Variovorax paradoxus: one gene and its partner. The protein of the gene in region 1 interacts with the protein of each later gene in a pairwise test. Links are inferred from orthologs where the notes say so. Each region holds a gene or a part of one and is shown on either strand. Other genes may lie near its edges.

Region 1 (7,985 bases):
TTCGGCTTCTTCTGCGTTGAGGGTGATCACGCCGTGCTCGTGACCGGTCATCACGTGCGGACCGCCCGGCATGTTGCTGAGGAAATCGAAGGCCAGCCCATGCACCGGGTCGGCATGGCGGCTCACCACCGGCAGGCCGAGCGCAAGCAACTGCGAGATGAGCCGGCGCTTGGCGGTTTCGAGCTTGCGCCAGAAGCCGCCGTTGCTCTCCACCGAGAGATCGGGGATGGTGCGCGTGACGCTGCAGGCCAGGCAGTAGCCCGGCGCAAGGCCCTGGGTATCGGGAGGCAGTTGTTCGCCGTCGCGCGCGGCGGGCACCATCCAGCTGCAGGCGGCCGGCGTCATGAGGTTCGCGCAGCGGCGGTAGGTGTTGCCGTGCGGATCGCCGAATACGGTGAAGGTGTCGGGCTGCGCGCCCTCGCCCACGGCCGGTGCGAGCGGCATGACTCCGAGCCGGTCGATCACGTAACCCAGCGGCGTGTGGCAGGCCAGGCATTCGCTGTTGCGCAGGAAAACGGGGCGGCCGCACTGGCATCGATAGGCGCGGCTGACGGTCGGTGAGGCCAGTTCGGCCGCGAGCGTGGGCGCGCCTTCGGGCTCGATGGAGGCCTGCGGGGCATTGGCTTGTTCGTCGGGTGAAGAGTCCATGTTCTTGTCTTGATTTTCTTGACGCGGAGGGGACAGCGGATGCATTGTGCGGCTGCCTCGCGCAGCCCCGGCCGTGCAAAGACCGATATGCTTGTAGGACGACGGACCCCGAGACATTCCGCCGCCCCATGACCTCCCCACAGACTCCCGAAGCCGCGATCGCGCCGGCCCCGCCTTCCATCGGCTCGCTGCGCGAGCGCTATGGCGAACGCTACCGCTGGTACCTGCTGCTGTCGGTGATGGTGGGCACGATGGCGTCGATCATGTCCTCGACCATCGTCAACGTCGCGATCCCGGGCATGAGCCATCACTTCTCGCTCGGCCAGGAGCGCGCGCAGTGGGTGAGCTCGGGCTTCATGGTGGCGATGACGGTGTCGATGCTCACCACGCCGTGGCTGCTGTCGCGCTACGGCTACCGGCGCACGTACGTGGGCACGATGCTGCTGCTGCTCGCGGGCGGCATTGTGGGTGGCGTGGCCAACGATTTCTCGCTGGTGCTGTTCGCGCGCGTGGCCGAAGGGCTTGCGGCGGGGGTTGTGCAGCCCATTCCGGCCATCATCATCCTGCGCGCCTTCGAGCCGCACGAGCAGGGGCGCGCGAGCGGCATCTTCGGCATGGGCGTGGTGCTGGCGCCGGCCATCGGGCCGAGCATCGGCGGGGTGCTGGTCGACCTGTTCGGCTGGCGCTCGATCTTCTTCATGGTGGTGCCGTTCTGCCTGGCCTCGCTCTGGCTGGCCTACAAGTTCGTGCCCAAGACCGCACCCGGCGGCGTGGCCGCGGTGCGCGGCAGCGGGCTCGACGCGCGCGGGCTGGCGCTGGGCACGGTCGGCACGCTGTGCCTGCTGAACGGGCTGGTCGCGCTGCGCGGCGATTCACCGCTGCAGGCGGGCCTGCTGCTGGCCGGTGCGCTGGTGGCGTTCGGCGTGTTCGTGTGGTGGCAGCGACGGCTCGCGGCCTCGGGCGGCACGCCGCTGATGAACCTGGCGCTCTTCCAGTACCGGCAGTTCGCGATGGGCAGCGTGGTCGCCTTCATCTACGGCACGGCGCTGTTCGGCTCGACCTACCTGCTGCCGGTGTACATGCAGGTGGGGCTGCATCTCTCTGCATCGCACGTGGGCACCATCCTGCTGCCGGCGGGCATCGTGCTGGCACTGACCATCGCCGGCGTGGGCCGGCTGGCCGACAAGCATCCGACCTGGGTGCTGGTGACCATCGGCCTCGTGCTGCTGGCGGCCTCGTTCGCGCTGATGATGGTGCTGCGGCTCGACAGCGCGCTGTGGCTGCTGGTGGCCTTCGCGATCATCGGGCGCATCGGGCTGGGCTTCATCCTGCCCTCGCTCAACCTGGGCTCGATGCGGCCGCTGGCCAAGCCGCTGATCCCGCAGGGCGCGAGCGCCATCAACTTCGTGCGCATGCTGGGCGGCGCGGCCGGCGTGAGCCTATGCGCCATCGTGCTCGAGTGGCGGCTGGCGGCGCACGGCGATTCACTGGCCAATCCGATGAGCAGCCCGGCGCGGCTGGCGGCGTTCGACGAAGTGTTCGCGATGCTGGCCGGGCTCTGCGCGCTGGCGGTTTGTGCGGCCTGGCAGTTGCGCCAAGGGCCGGCGCGCAACACGGGGTAAACCCGGGCGGTGGAGCATGACGGTTTCGCATCCAATTGTTATCAGTTGTATCAATAGCGAAATGGTCCCATGCATCGCAGAAATTTCATTGCCGCCTCGGCAGCGGCGGCGGCCGGACTCGGCCATTTCTCCGTCCCGGCCCAAGCCGCCGAGAACGGCGTCACCGACGGTGAAATCGTCCTCGGCCACACCGGCATCCTGAGCGGTCCGCTGGGCGTGCCGGTCAAGGTCGTGATGGCCGGGGCCGGACTGGCCTTCGATGCAGTCAATGCGCAGGGTGGGCTGTCGGGCCGCAAGATCAGGCTGGTGTCGCTCGACGACGAGCTGAAGCCCGAGAAGGCAGTTGCCAACTACGAGAAGCTGCTGGCTGAGCATCGCGTCTTCGCCTTCTTCGGCTGTGTCGGCTCGGCCACCACCGCCGCAGGGGCCAAGGTGCTGAACCAGAGCGGCGCGCCAACGGTGGGCGGCTATGCGGTGTCGGACTCGGCCCGCGAGAAGGTCGGCGGCGCCGGCTATTTCGTGCGCGCCACCTTCGCGCGCGAAGCCCAGGCGCTGGTGCAGCACCTGACGACCATCGGCGTCTCGCGCATCGCCGTGGCCTACCTCGACAACCCGGGCGGCGCGGAAGTCGCCAAGCTGGTCGAAGCCGCGCTGGCCACGCTGAAACTGACACCGGAGGCCGCGGTGGCGGTCAAGGGCGACGGCACGACCAACGAGGCGGCGGGCAAGGCACTGGCCGACAGCAAGGCGCAGGCCGTGATCATGTACCTGGGCGGCGGCATCGGCGGCGAAGTGATGAAGGCCGCCTGGGCCGCGGGCGGGCGCCAGATGTACTACGGCATGTCGATCGTGCCGGGCGACGTCACGGCCAAGCTGGTGGGCGACAAGACCAGCGGGCTGGCCATCTCGCAGATCGTGCCCTACCCCTGGAGCGAGGTCGACGCCACCGCGCGCGAGTTCCGCCAGCTGACCGAACGCGCCAAGGTGGACATGGGCTACCTGGCCTACGAAGGCTATGTGAATGCGCTCGTGATGCTCGAGGGCCTGCGCCGCACCGGCCGCGAACTGACGCGCGCAAAGCTGCATGCCACGCTGAAGGCGATGAAGCTGCGCATCGGCGGCATGGAGATCGATTTCACCGGCACCAGCAACACGGGTTCGCGCTTCATCGAGATGGTGCGCGTCACGAAGGAAGGCAAATTCATCCGCTAGCGGCGGTTTGACGCTCGGGTAAGCGGAGCGGCGGGCAAAGCGGGCGGGGAATCGCGGTCTAATCGCAGCCATGTGCCAATTGCTAGGGATGAACTGCAACACGCCGACCGACGTGACCTTCAGCTTCACGGGGTTCGCGCAACGCGGCGGCCGCACCGACCACCACGCCGACGGCTGGGGCATCGCGTTCTTCGAGGACCGCGGGCTGCGCCACTTCGTCGACCACCAGCCGGCGAGCGAATCGCCGGTGGCTGAGCTGATCCGGCGCTACCCCATACAGAGCCGCAACGTTGTTGCGCACATCCGCAAGGCAACGCAGGGCGAGGTCAATCTGCAGAACTGCCACCCCTTCGTGCGCGAGCTGTGGGGGCGCTACTGGGTGTTCGCGCACAACGGCGATCTGAAGGAATTCCGTCCGCGCCTGCACGGCAACTTTCATCCGGTGGGCAACACCGACAGCGAACACGCCTTCTGCTGGATCATGCAGGAGCTGGCCAAGTCGCATGCGGGCGTGCCGAGCATCGAAGAGCTGACGCTCACGCTGCGCGAACTGGCGCCGCAGCTCGCGAGCCACGGCACCTTCAACTTCATGCTGTCCAACGGGCAGGCGCTGTGGGCGCATGCCTCGACCAACCTCTGGTACGTGGAGCGCCGCCACCCCTTCGTGACCGCGCAGCTGTCGGACGAAGATGTGGAAATCGACTTCGCGCAGCACACCACGCCCAACGACCGCGTGGCTGTGGTCGTCACCGCGCCGCTGACCACCAACGAGACCTGGACGCCCTTCGCGCCGGGCGAGCTGCATGTGTTCGTGGACGGGCAGCGATCCGGGTTCTGATTCAGGAGTGAGGCCTTTCGACTGACACTTTTTTGCAACATTGCAAGAAAGTATCAACAGGTGGATGCAATCGAGTGAACAATAACCGTTCTCATTTGCATCTTATCTGGATCGTCCATGCCCGCTCCCCGTTTCTTCCTCCGGCCGACCGTGGTCGCGTCGCTGCTCGCGCTCAACACCGTGGCCGCCATTGCCCAAACCACCACTGCCGAGCCGGCTGCGGCATCGGCCAGCGGCACGCTCTCCACGGTGACCGTGGAAGCCAGCGCCGATGCATCGGCCGAAGGCCTGACCAAGCCCTATGCGGGCGGCCAGGTGGCGCGCGGCGGGCGGGTCGGCATCCTGGGCAACCAGGACATGATGAGCACGCCGTTCTCCAGCACCAACTACACCAACGAATTGATCCAGGATCAGCAGGCCAAGAGCGTGGCCGACGTGCTGCTGAACGATCCGTCGGTGCGCCAGGCGCGCGGCTTCGGCAACTTCCAGGAGCTGTACGTGGTGCGCGGCTTCCCCGTCTACTCGGACGACGTCTCGTACAACGGCCTCTACGGCATGCTGCCGCGCCAGTACATCGCTTCTGAATTCTTCGAGCGCGTGGAAGTATTCCGCGGCGCCAACACCTTCCTGAACGGCGCCGCGCCCGGCGGCAGCGGCATCGGCGGCGCGATCAACCTGCTGCCCAAGCGCGCGCCCAACGAGCCGCTCACCCGTGTCGGCTTCGGCGTGCAGACCGGCGGCCAGGGCTTCGTCAACCTCGACCTGGCGCGCCGCTTCGGTCCCGACGACAGCCTGGGCATTCGCGTGAATGCCGTGCGCCGCGAGGGAGGCACCGGCGTGAAGAACGAAAGCCAGCAGCTCAGCGCCTTCGGCGTGGGCCTCGACTGGCACAACCGCAATGTGCGCCTGTCGGCCGACTTCGGTTACCAAGACTACGACCTGAAGGACGGCCGCCCGAGCCTGACGCCCTCTTCGACGCTGCCGATTCCCCGCGCACCCGACGCCCGCACCAACTTCGCCCAGCCCTGGACCTACTCGAAGGAAAAGGACAAGTTCGCCACCTTCCGCGGCGAAGTCGACATCACCGACAACATCACGGCCTGGGCCGCCGGCGGCGTGCGCCGCAGCGACGAAGACAACGTGCTGTCGAACCCCACGCTCACCGACTCGTTCGGCAACACCAGCAACACGCGCTTCAGCAACACCCGCAAGGACCGCATCGGCACCGCTGAACTCGGCGTGCGCGGCAACTTCGCGACCGGCCCGGTGAAGCACACTGTGGTGGCCTCGGTCGCCAAGTACAGCAACGACCGCGACAACGCGTACACGATCTCGCGCGGCACCATCCGCAACAACATCTACGCACCGTACGCAACGGCATACCCGGTCGCCAACGCCTTCACCGGCAACACGCTGGAAGACCCGCGCCTGACCGACAAGATCGACACCTCGAGCGTGGCCATCGCCGACACCATGTCCTTCATGGACGACCGCCTGCTCGTCACGCTCGGCGCGCGCCGCCAGACTATCGAGCAAACCAGCTTCGCCTACACCACGCTCAAGCAGACGAGCACCTACGACAAGAGCAAGACCACGCCGGTGGCCGGCGTCGTGTTCAAGATCACGCCGACCGTGTCGGCCTACGCCAACTACATCGAAGGCCTCGTCAAGGGCAACGTCGCGGGCACCACCGTGAACAACCGCCCCGTCACCAACGCTGGCGAAATCTTCGCGCCCTACCAGGCCAAGCAGAAGGAAGTCGGCGTCAAGTACGACGGCGGCACGCTCGGCGCCAGCGCCGCGTTCTTCACCACCGACCAGCCCACCTACTACTACTCGGGCCAGACCTACGGCCTGTACGGCAAGCAACGCAACCAGGGCCTCGAGTTCTCGGTGTTCGGCCAGCCCACCAAGGGCCTGCGCCTGCTCGGTGGCCTGACGCTGCTCGACGCGAAGCAGAAGAACACGCAAGGCGGCGCGACCGATGGCCTCACCGCCATCGGCGTGGCCAAGCAGCAGGCCAATCTCGGCGCCGAATGGGACGTGCCCGGCGTGCGCAACCTGTCGCTGAACGCACGCGTGCTGTACACCTCGAAGCAGTACGCCAACGCCACCAACACGCAGTCGATACCGTCGTGGACGCGCTTCGACATCGGCGCGCGCTACCTGGTCGACCTCGGCAACGGTCGTGCGCTCACGCTGCGTGCGCGCATCGACAACTTGTTCAACAAGTCGTACTGGGCCTCGGTGGGTGGCACGCAGGGCAGCAACTACCTGGTGCTGGGTGCACCGCGCACCTTCGCGGTGAGCGGCACCATCGACTTCTGACCTGCTGCTGCGTCAGCGGCCCTGCTTGCGCAGGGTCTCTTCCAGCGCATCGATGAACATCGCCGGCACGTCGAAGCCGGTCTGTTCGGTGATTTCCTGAAAGCAGGTCGGGCTGGTCACGTTGATCTCGGTCACCGAGTCGCCGATCACGTCGAGCCCGATCAGCAGCAGCCCGCGCGGCGCGAGCGCACGGCCCACGGTCTCGGCGATCTCGCGGTTGCGCGCGGTCAGCGGCTGCGCCACGCCCTTGCCACCCGCCGCCAGGTTGCCGCGCACTTCGGTGCCCTGGGGAATGCGCGCCAGCACGAAGGGCGCCGGCTCGCCCGCGATGATCAGGATGCGCTTGTCGCCCTGCACGATCTCGGGCACGAAGCGCTGCACCATGATCGTCTCGGCGCCGTCCTTGTTGAGCGTCTCGACGATGGAGCCGAGGTTCAGCGCGTCTTGCCGCACGCGGAAGATGCCCATGCCGCCCATGCCGTCGAGCGGCTTCAGGATGATGTCGCCGTGCTCGGCGTGGAAGTCGCGCACGGCCTGCGAGCTGCGCGTTACCAGCGTGGGCGTGGTGAACTGCGGAAACTCCATGATCGCGAGCTTCTCGGGGTGGTCGCGCAGCGCGCGCGGCTTGTTCACCACCTGCGCGCCCTCGCGCTCGGCCTGCTCCAGCAGGTGCGTGGCGTAGATGTATTCGGCGTCGAAGGGTGGGTCCTTGCGCATCAACACGGCGTCGAAGTCCTTCAGCGCCTTGGCCTCGGTGATGTCGACGCTGTACCAATCTTTCGGGTCGCCGGTCAGCGTGATCTGTTGCACCGTGGCCGTGACCACGCCGCCCGACTTCCACTGAATGTCCTGCGGCAGGCAGGCCGCGATGCGGTGGCCGCGGCGCTGGGCCTCGCGCATCATCGAGAAGGTCGTGTCCTTGTAGATCTTGAAGTGATCGAGCGGATCGGCGACGAAGAGGATGTTTTTCATCAGGCGTTCTTTCTTGCGGTGCCGGGAGCGGCGGCTGCCACCGGGATATCGGGCGCGATGTTGCCGGAAGCGGCGATGTCCTTGCCGGCCGGGGCCTTTTCTTCATGCGTCCGGCCGGGCTTGAGGAATCGCATCGGGCGATTGTGCCGGGAGGCCGACAGCACCAGATGGTCAACAATCTGAATTCCATAATGTCAACCATCAGGCACGGGAATTGCACGAACGCAGTCGCGACACCCCGCCGTGCACCGCCATGGCCCAGCAAGATTGGAGAACCCCGTGGACGCATCCGTTTCGCAGCAAAGCAACCCCGCGCTCGACCCCGCCGCCGTGGTCGACGAGTTCCTTCGCCTGGTGATGATCCC
Region 2 (6,664 bases), 2.2 Mb from region 1 along the record:
GCTCGGTCGATTTCGGCATGGCCGAGCAGAAGATCCCCGGTGACGGCGTGGTCACCGGCTACGGCATGATCAACGGCCGCCTGGTGTTCGTATTCAGCCAGGACTTCACCGTCTTCGGTGGTGCGCTCAGCGAAGCGCATGCCGAAAAAATCTGCAAGGTGATGGACCAGGCCATGAAGGTCGGCGCGCCCGTCATCGGCCTGAATGACTCGGGCGGCGCCCGCATCCAGGAAGGCGTGGCCTCGCTCGGCGGCTATGCCGACGTATTCCAGCGCAACGTGATGGCCTCGGGCGTGGTGCCGCAGATCAGCATGATCATGGGCCCCTGCGCGGGCGGCGCGGTGTATTCGCCGGCCATGACCGACTTCATCTTCATGGTGAAGGACAGCAGCTACATGTTCGTCACCGGCCCCGAGGTGGTGAAGACCGTGACGCACGAAAGCGTGACTGCCGAAGAGCTCGGCGGCGCCATCACCCACACCACGCGCAGCGGCGTGGCCGACATGGCGTTCGAGAACGACGTCGAGGCGCTGCTGATGCTGCGCCGCCTGTACAACTACCTGCCCCTCAACAACCGCGAGAAGCCGCCGGTGCGCCTGGGCAACAACGGGCTGGGCGACCCGGCCGACCGGCCCGACTATTCGCTCGACACGCTGGTGCCGGACAATCCGAACAAGCCCTACGACATCAAGGAGCTGATTCTCAAGGTGGTGGACGACGGCGACTTCTTCGAGCTGCAGCCCGACTACGCGAAGAACATCGTGATCGGCTTCGCCCGCATGGAAGGCCAGACCATCGGCATCGTGGCCAACCAGCCGCTGGTGCTGGCGGGCTGCCTCGACATCAAGAGCAGCATCAAGGCCGCGCGTTTCGTGCGCTTCTGCGACGCCTTCAACATTCCGGTCGTCACCTTCGTCGATGTGCCAGGTTTCATGCCCGGCACGGGGCAGGAGTACGGCGGCATCATCAAGCACGGCGCCAAGCTGCTTTACGCGTACGCAGAGTGCACGGTGCCGAAGATCACCGTCATCACGCGCAAGGCCTACGGTGGCGCCTACGACGTGATGGCCTCCAAGCATCTGCGCGGCGACGTCAACCTCGCATGGCCGCGCGCCGAGATCGCGGTGATGGGCGCCAAGGGTGCGGTGGAAATCATCTTTCGCGAGGACAAGAACGACCCCGAGAAGCTCGCTGCCCGCGAGGCTGAATACAAGGCGCGCTTCGCCAATCCGTATGTGGCCAGCGCACGCGGCTACATCGACGACGTGATCCTGCCGCACGAGACGCGCAAGCGCATCTGCCGCTCGCTGGTGATGCTGCGCGAGAAGAAGCTTGAGAACCCGTGGCGCAAGCACGGGAACATCCCCCTCTGAAGACGCAGGACGACAACATGTTCAAGAAGATCCTGATCGCCAATCGCGGCGAAATCGCCTGCCGCGTCATCCAGACGGCCAAGAAGATGGGCATCCTCACGGTCGCTGTCTATTCCGACGCCGACAAGGAAGCCCGCCACGTCGAGCTGGCCGACGAGGCCGTGCACATCGGCGCCGCGCCCAGCCGCGAGAGCTATCTGCAGGCCGACCGCATCATCGCGGCCTGCAAGAAGACCGGCGCCGAGGCCGTGCATCCGGGCTACGGCTTCCTGTCGGAGAACGAAGCCTTCGCGCGCAAGGTCGAGGAAGAGGGCATCGCCTTCATCGGGCCGAAGCACTATTCGATTGCGGCCATGGGCGACAAGATCGCCTCGAAGAAGCTCGCGAACGAAGCCCAGGTCAACACCATTCCGGGCTGGAACGACGCCATCGAGACGGCGGAGCGCGCGGTCGAGATCGCGAAAGACATCGGCTACCCGGTGATGATCAAGGCCTCGGCCGGCGGCGGTGGCAAGGGCCTGCGCGTGGCCTTCAACGACAAGGAAGCCTTCGAGGGCTTCACCTCGTGCCGCAACGAGGCGCGCAACAGCTTCGGTGACGACCGCGTGTTCATCGAGAAGTTCGTCGAGGAGCCGCGCCACATCGAGATCCAGGTGCTGGGCGATTCGCACGGCAACGTGATCTACCTGAACGAGCGCGAATGCTCCATCCAGCGGCGCCACCAGAAGGTGATCGAGGAGGCGCCGTCGCCCTTCATCTCCGACGCCACGCGCAAGGCGATGGGTGAGCAGGCGGTGCAATTGGCCAAGGCCGTGAAGTACCAGAGCGCGGGCACGGTGGAGTTCGTGGTCGGCAAGGACCAGAGCTTCTACTTCCTCGAGATGAACACGCGCCTGCAGGTGGAGCACCCAGTGACGGAGTGCATCACCGGCCTCGACCTGGTCGAGCTGATGATCCGCGTGGCCGCCGGTGAGCAACTGCCGTTGACGCAGGAGCAGGTGAAGCGCGACGGCTGGGCCATCGAGTGCCGCATCAACGCCGAAGACCCGTTCCGCAGCTTCCTGCCCTCGACCGGCCGGCTGGTGAAGTTCCAGCCGCCGGGCGAGACCATGTTCGCGAGCGACACCGAGCACCTGCAAGGCGTGCGCGTGGACACGGGCGTGTACGACGGCGGCGAGATCCCGATGTACTACGACTCGATGATCGCCAAGCTCATCGTGCACGGCAAGGACCGCCAGCATGCGATTGCCCGCATGCGCGAGGCACTCAACGGCTTCGTGATCCGCGGCATCAGCAGCAACATCCCGTTCCAGGCAGCGCTGCTGGCGCATCCGAAGTTCGTGGCGGGCGATTTCAACACCGGCTTCATCGCCGAGCACTACGGCAAGGGCTTCCATGCGGAAGACGTGCCGCACGCCGATCCGTCGTTCCTGATCGCGCTCGCGGCCTATGTGCATCGCCGCTACCGTGCGCGCGCCTCGGGCATCAGCGGGCAGCTCGAAGGCCACGGCGTGAAAGTGGGCGAGAAGTTCGTGGTGGTGGAGTTGGGGCCGGAGGGCAAGCACGTGCAGCACCCGGTGTCGGTCACCGACTTCCACGGCAAGACCGGCGCGAGCGCGGTGGCCGTGGGTGGCAAGAACTACAAGATCGACAGCAGCCTGGCGCTGGGCGCGATCCGCGTGCAGGGCACGGTCAACGACAAGCCCTTCACCGCGCAGGTGGAGCGTGGCGCGGGCAAGAGCCCGCTGGCGCTGCGCGTGTCGCACGACGGCACGCAGATCGAGGCGATGGTGCTGTCGCCGCTGGGCGCGCGCCTGCTCGAGCTGATGCCCTACAAGGCGCCACCGGACCTGAGCAAGTTCCTGATGTCGCCGATGCCGGGGCTGCTGGTCGAGGTGTCGGTGCAGCCGGGCCAGCAGGTGCGCGCGGGCGAGAAGCTGGCCGTGATCGAGGCCATGAAGATGGAAAACGTGCTGTTCGCCACGCAAGACGGCGTGGTCGGCAAGGTTTCGGCGGGCAAGGGCGAGTCGCTCGCCGTCGATCAAATCATTCTGGAGTTCAACTGATGGGTGCCAACGACTTTCAACAGGCGATCACGCTACATCGGCCCGCCAAGGCTGTAACGCCGCAGGGCCCATGGTCCGTCGAGGCGATCCAGGCGCTGCTCGACAAGCCGCTGATGGACCTGCTGTTCGAGGCGCAGACCGTGCACCGCCAGCATTTCCCCGAAGGCGACATCGAGCTGGCCACGCTGCTGTCGGTCAAGACCGGCGGCTGCCCCGAGAACTGCGGCTACTGCCCGCAATCGGCCGAGTTCGACACCGGCGTGAAGGCGCAGAAACTCATGGAGGTCGACGAGGTGCTGCGCGCCGCGCAGGCCGCCAAGGATGCAGGCGCCACGCGCTTCTGTATGGGCGCCGCATGGCGCGCGCCGAAGGACCGCGACGTGGAGAAGGTTGCCGTGCTGGTCGAGGCCGTGAAGGGCCTGGGCATGCAGACCTGCGCCACGCTCGGCATGCTGGAGCCGCACCACGCGCACCAGCTCAAGGCCGCCGGCCTCGACTACTACAACCACAACCTCGACACCGCGCCCGAGTACTACACCGACGTGGTCGACACGCGCACCTATCAGGACAGGCTCGACACGCTGGCCCACGTGCGCAGCGCGGGCATCAGCGTGTGCTGCGGCGGCATCGTTGGCATGGGTGAGGCACCGGTGCACCGCGCGGGGCTGATCGCGCAGCTGGCCAACCTGAACCCATACCCAGAATCGGTACCGATCAACAGCCTGGTGCGCGTGCCCGGCACGCCGCTGGCCGATTCGGACCCGGTCGACCCCTTCGACTTCGTGCGCATGATCGCGGTCGCACGCATCACGATGCCGACCGCGCGCGTGCGCCTGTCGGCCGGCCGCCAGCAGATGGGCGATGCGGTGCAGGCGCTGTGCTTCATGGCGGGCGCGAATTCGATCTTCTACGGCGACAAGCTGCTCGTTACCGGTAATCCCGATGTCGAGGCCGACACGGTGCTGCTGCGCAAGCTCGGCCTCAATGCGCGGCAGGTTCAGGAGCAGGCTTCGGAAAGTTGCGCAGCATGACTACCGCGACCGCACGTCCCTTCAAGGTGCTGGGCATCCAGCAGATCGCCATCGGCGGACCCGACAAGCTGCGGTTGCAGAAGCTGTGGGTCGACATGCTGGGGCTCGAAGTCACGGGCACGTTCAAGAGCGAGCGCGAGAACGTCGACGAGGACATCTGCGCGATGGGCGTGGGGCCGTTCAAGGTCGAGGTCGACCTGATGCAGCCGCTGGACCCGGAGAAGAAGCCCGCCGTTCATACGACGCCGCTGAACCACGTCGGGCTGTGGATCGACGACCTGCCCAAGGCCGTCGAATGGCTCAGGGCGCAGGGCGTGCGCTTTGCGCCCGGCGGCATCCGCAAGGGCGCGGCGGGTTTCGACATCTGCTTCCTGCACCCGAAGGCGAACGACGAGTTTCCGATCGCGGGCGAGGGCGTGCTGATCGAGATGGTGCAGGCGCCGCCCGAGGTGGTCGCAGCATTCAGCGCGCTCGCTGCTACGCGTTAAGCACCTTCCTGATCGGCGGCTTCACGTCGGAGCGCTGAGGCGGCAGCATCGCCTGGTGCTCGCGCGCCGGGTTCAGGATGATCGAGGTCGCCGTCTCGGTAAGGATGCAGAACTTGGTGACCACCGCATCAAGGTGGCTCACGTCGATCACCGCGATCTCGAGGATCCAGCTGTCCTCTCCGGTCACGTTGTAGGCATTGACGCATTCGGGCGTGTCCTGCACCAGTTTCACGACGAGGTCGTAGTCCGCGCGCCCGACGCGGATGATGGCGCGAATGCCGTAGCCCAGCTTGCCGAGGTTGACGGTGGCGCGGTAGCCGCTGATGACGCCCGCGGCCTCCAGCTTTTTCACGCGCTCGGTCACTGCCGGCTGGCTCAGGTGCACGCGGCGGCCCAGTTCGGCCATGGTCAGGCGTGCGTCGGCCTGCAGTTCGGCGAGGATGCGGGTGTCATGGGCGTCCAGCGCGGGGTTCAAGGGAAAGTCCATGAAACTCCTTTAAATCGACGGTGTAACAAGGGCAGAACCATGAAATCCGCATGGCTGCCGAGGGATGGCTTTCATACCATGACCGGCATCCGATACCAAGAACCAGGAAGAGACGCCCTCGACATGCCGACCCTCGCTTCTCCCGCCCAAGCCGCGCCCACCGCTGTGCACCCCGGACTGCCGCCGCTGCTGTGGCTCTGCCTTGCCGCCACCTGGGTGGTGTGGGGCTCGACCTACCTCGCGATCAAGTACGCGCTGATCAGCTTTCCGCCGTTCCTGCAGATGGGCTCGCGCTTCCTGGTCGCGGGTGTGCTGCTGGCAGCGTGGATGCGCTGGCGTGGCGCGCCTTGGCCGTCGCTGGTGCAATGGCGCAACGCCTTCATCGTCGGCGCGCTGATGCTGGGTGGTGGCATGGGCGGCACGGCGAATGCCGAGGTGTCGATCGGCTCGGGGCTGGTGGTGGCGTTCATCGCGGTGATCCCGCTGCTGATTGCGCTGCTCAATCTGATCTGGGGCGTGAAGCCGTCCCGGCTCGAAGCCGCAGGTATCGCGCTTGGCCTCGTCGGTGTGCTGATGCTGACGCAGGGCAGCGGCTTCCGCTCTTCGCCCGAGGGGCTGGTTGCCATCTGCATCGCCTGCGTCTGCTGGTCGCTTGGCAGCGTGCTGAGCCAGCGCAGCCTGCCGCTGGCGTCCGGTGCGATGGGCTTTGCGAGCGAAATGCTCTGCGGCGGCGTGGTGCTGATGGGGCTCGCCGCGGTGTCTGGCGAAACGATGAGCTGGCCGCCACAGGCCGAGGCGGTCGCTGCGTGGATCTATCTGGTGGTGTTCGGCTCGCTGATCGCCTTCAACGCCTACATGGTGCTGCTGGCCAGGGCGCCGGCCGCGCTGGCGGCGAGCTACACCTTCGTGAACCCGGTGATCGCGATGCTGCTGGGCGTGTGGATCGCCAACGAGGCTGTCACGCGCTTCGAGTGGTACGCCGTGGCCGTGGTGCTGGCCGGTGTGCTTCTGTTGCTCTTCAAGCGCCGGGGCGGCGCCACACCGCAAGCGTAGCCGCGAGCAGCCACATGCCGGCCGCGCAACCGCGGTTCATTGCCTTGAGGCCGCGCTGCGAAAGAAAGCGCACGGCCTGCGTGCCGGCCGACGCATAGGCCAGCATCACGCAGGTATCGAGCACGACGAACACTGCACCCAACAGCAGGTACTGCGGGCCTTGCGG

Evidence for each region.
Region 2: the proteins of NWF24_RS29290 (region 1) and bioB interact in binary tests that used the Escherichia coli proteins (3 or more experiments, as listed by UniProt). The link is inferred for Variovorax paradoxus from one-to-one orthologs.

Annotation. Positions count from the first base shown.
Region 1 is NZ_CP102931.1:6,245,570-6,253,554, forward strand. What follows is about bases 2,539-5,436. They hold NWF24_RS29290 (class II glutamine amidotransferase), read left to right. Parts: upstream 2,539-3,552; coding sequence 3,553-4,320; downstream 4,321-5,436. Other genes in these bases: NWF24_RS29285 (ABC transporter substrate-binding protein), read left to right, coding at 2,539-3,482; NWF24_RS29295 (TonB-dependent receptor), read left to right, coding at 4,438-5,436. Outside these bases: NWF24_RS29275 (zinc-binding metallopeptidase family protein), read right to left, coding at 1-648; NWF24_RS29280 (DHA2 family efflux MFS transporter permease subunit), read left to right, coding at 777-2,270; more of NWF24_RS29285, read left to right, coding at 2,340-2,538; more of NWF24_RS29295, read left to right, coding at 5,437-6,648; gshB (glutathione synthase), read right to left, coding at 6,661-7,620; NWF24_RS29305 (hypothetical protein), read right to left, coding at 7,620-7,754; NWF24_RS29310 (hypothetical protein), read left to right, coding at 7,900-7,985.
Region 2 is NZ_CP102931.1:4,002,096-4,008,759, reverse strand. Bases 2,455-5,454 are described here. They hold bioB (biotin synthase BioB), read left to right. Parts: upstream 2,455-3,438; coding sequence 3,439-4,470; downstream 4,471-5,454. Other genes in these bases: NWF24_RS19070 (Lrp/AsnC family transcriptional regulator), read right to left, coding at 4,948-5,445; NWF24_RS19075 (VOC family protein), read left to right, coding at 4,467-4,958; accC (acetyl-CoA carboxylase biotin carboxylase subunit), read left to right, coding at 2,455-3,439. In the rest of the region: NWF24_RS19090 (acyl-CoA carboxylase subunit beta), read left to right, coding at 1-1,373; more of accC, read left to right, coding at 1,391-2,454; drug/metabolite exporter YedA, read left to right, coding at 5,569-6,498; NWF24_RS19060 (LysE family translocator), read right to left, coding at 6,464-6,664. UniProt on the Escherichia coli protein: Catalyzes the conversion of dethiobiotin (DTB) to biotin by the insertion of a sulfur atom into dethiobiotin via a radical-based mechanism.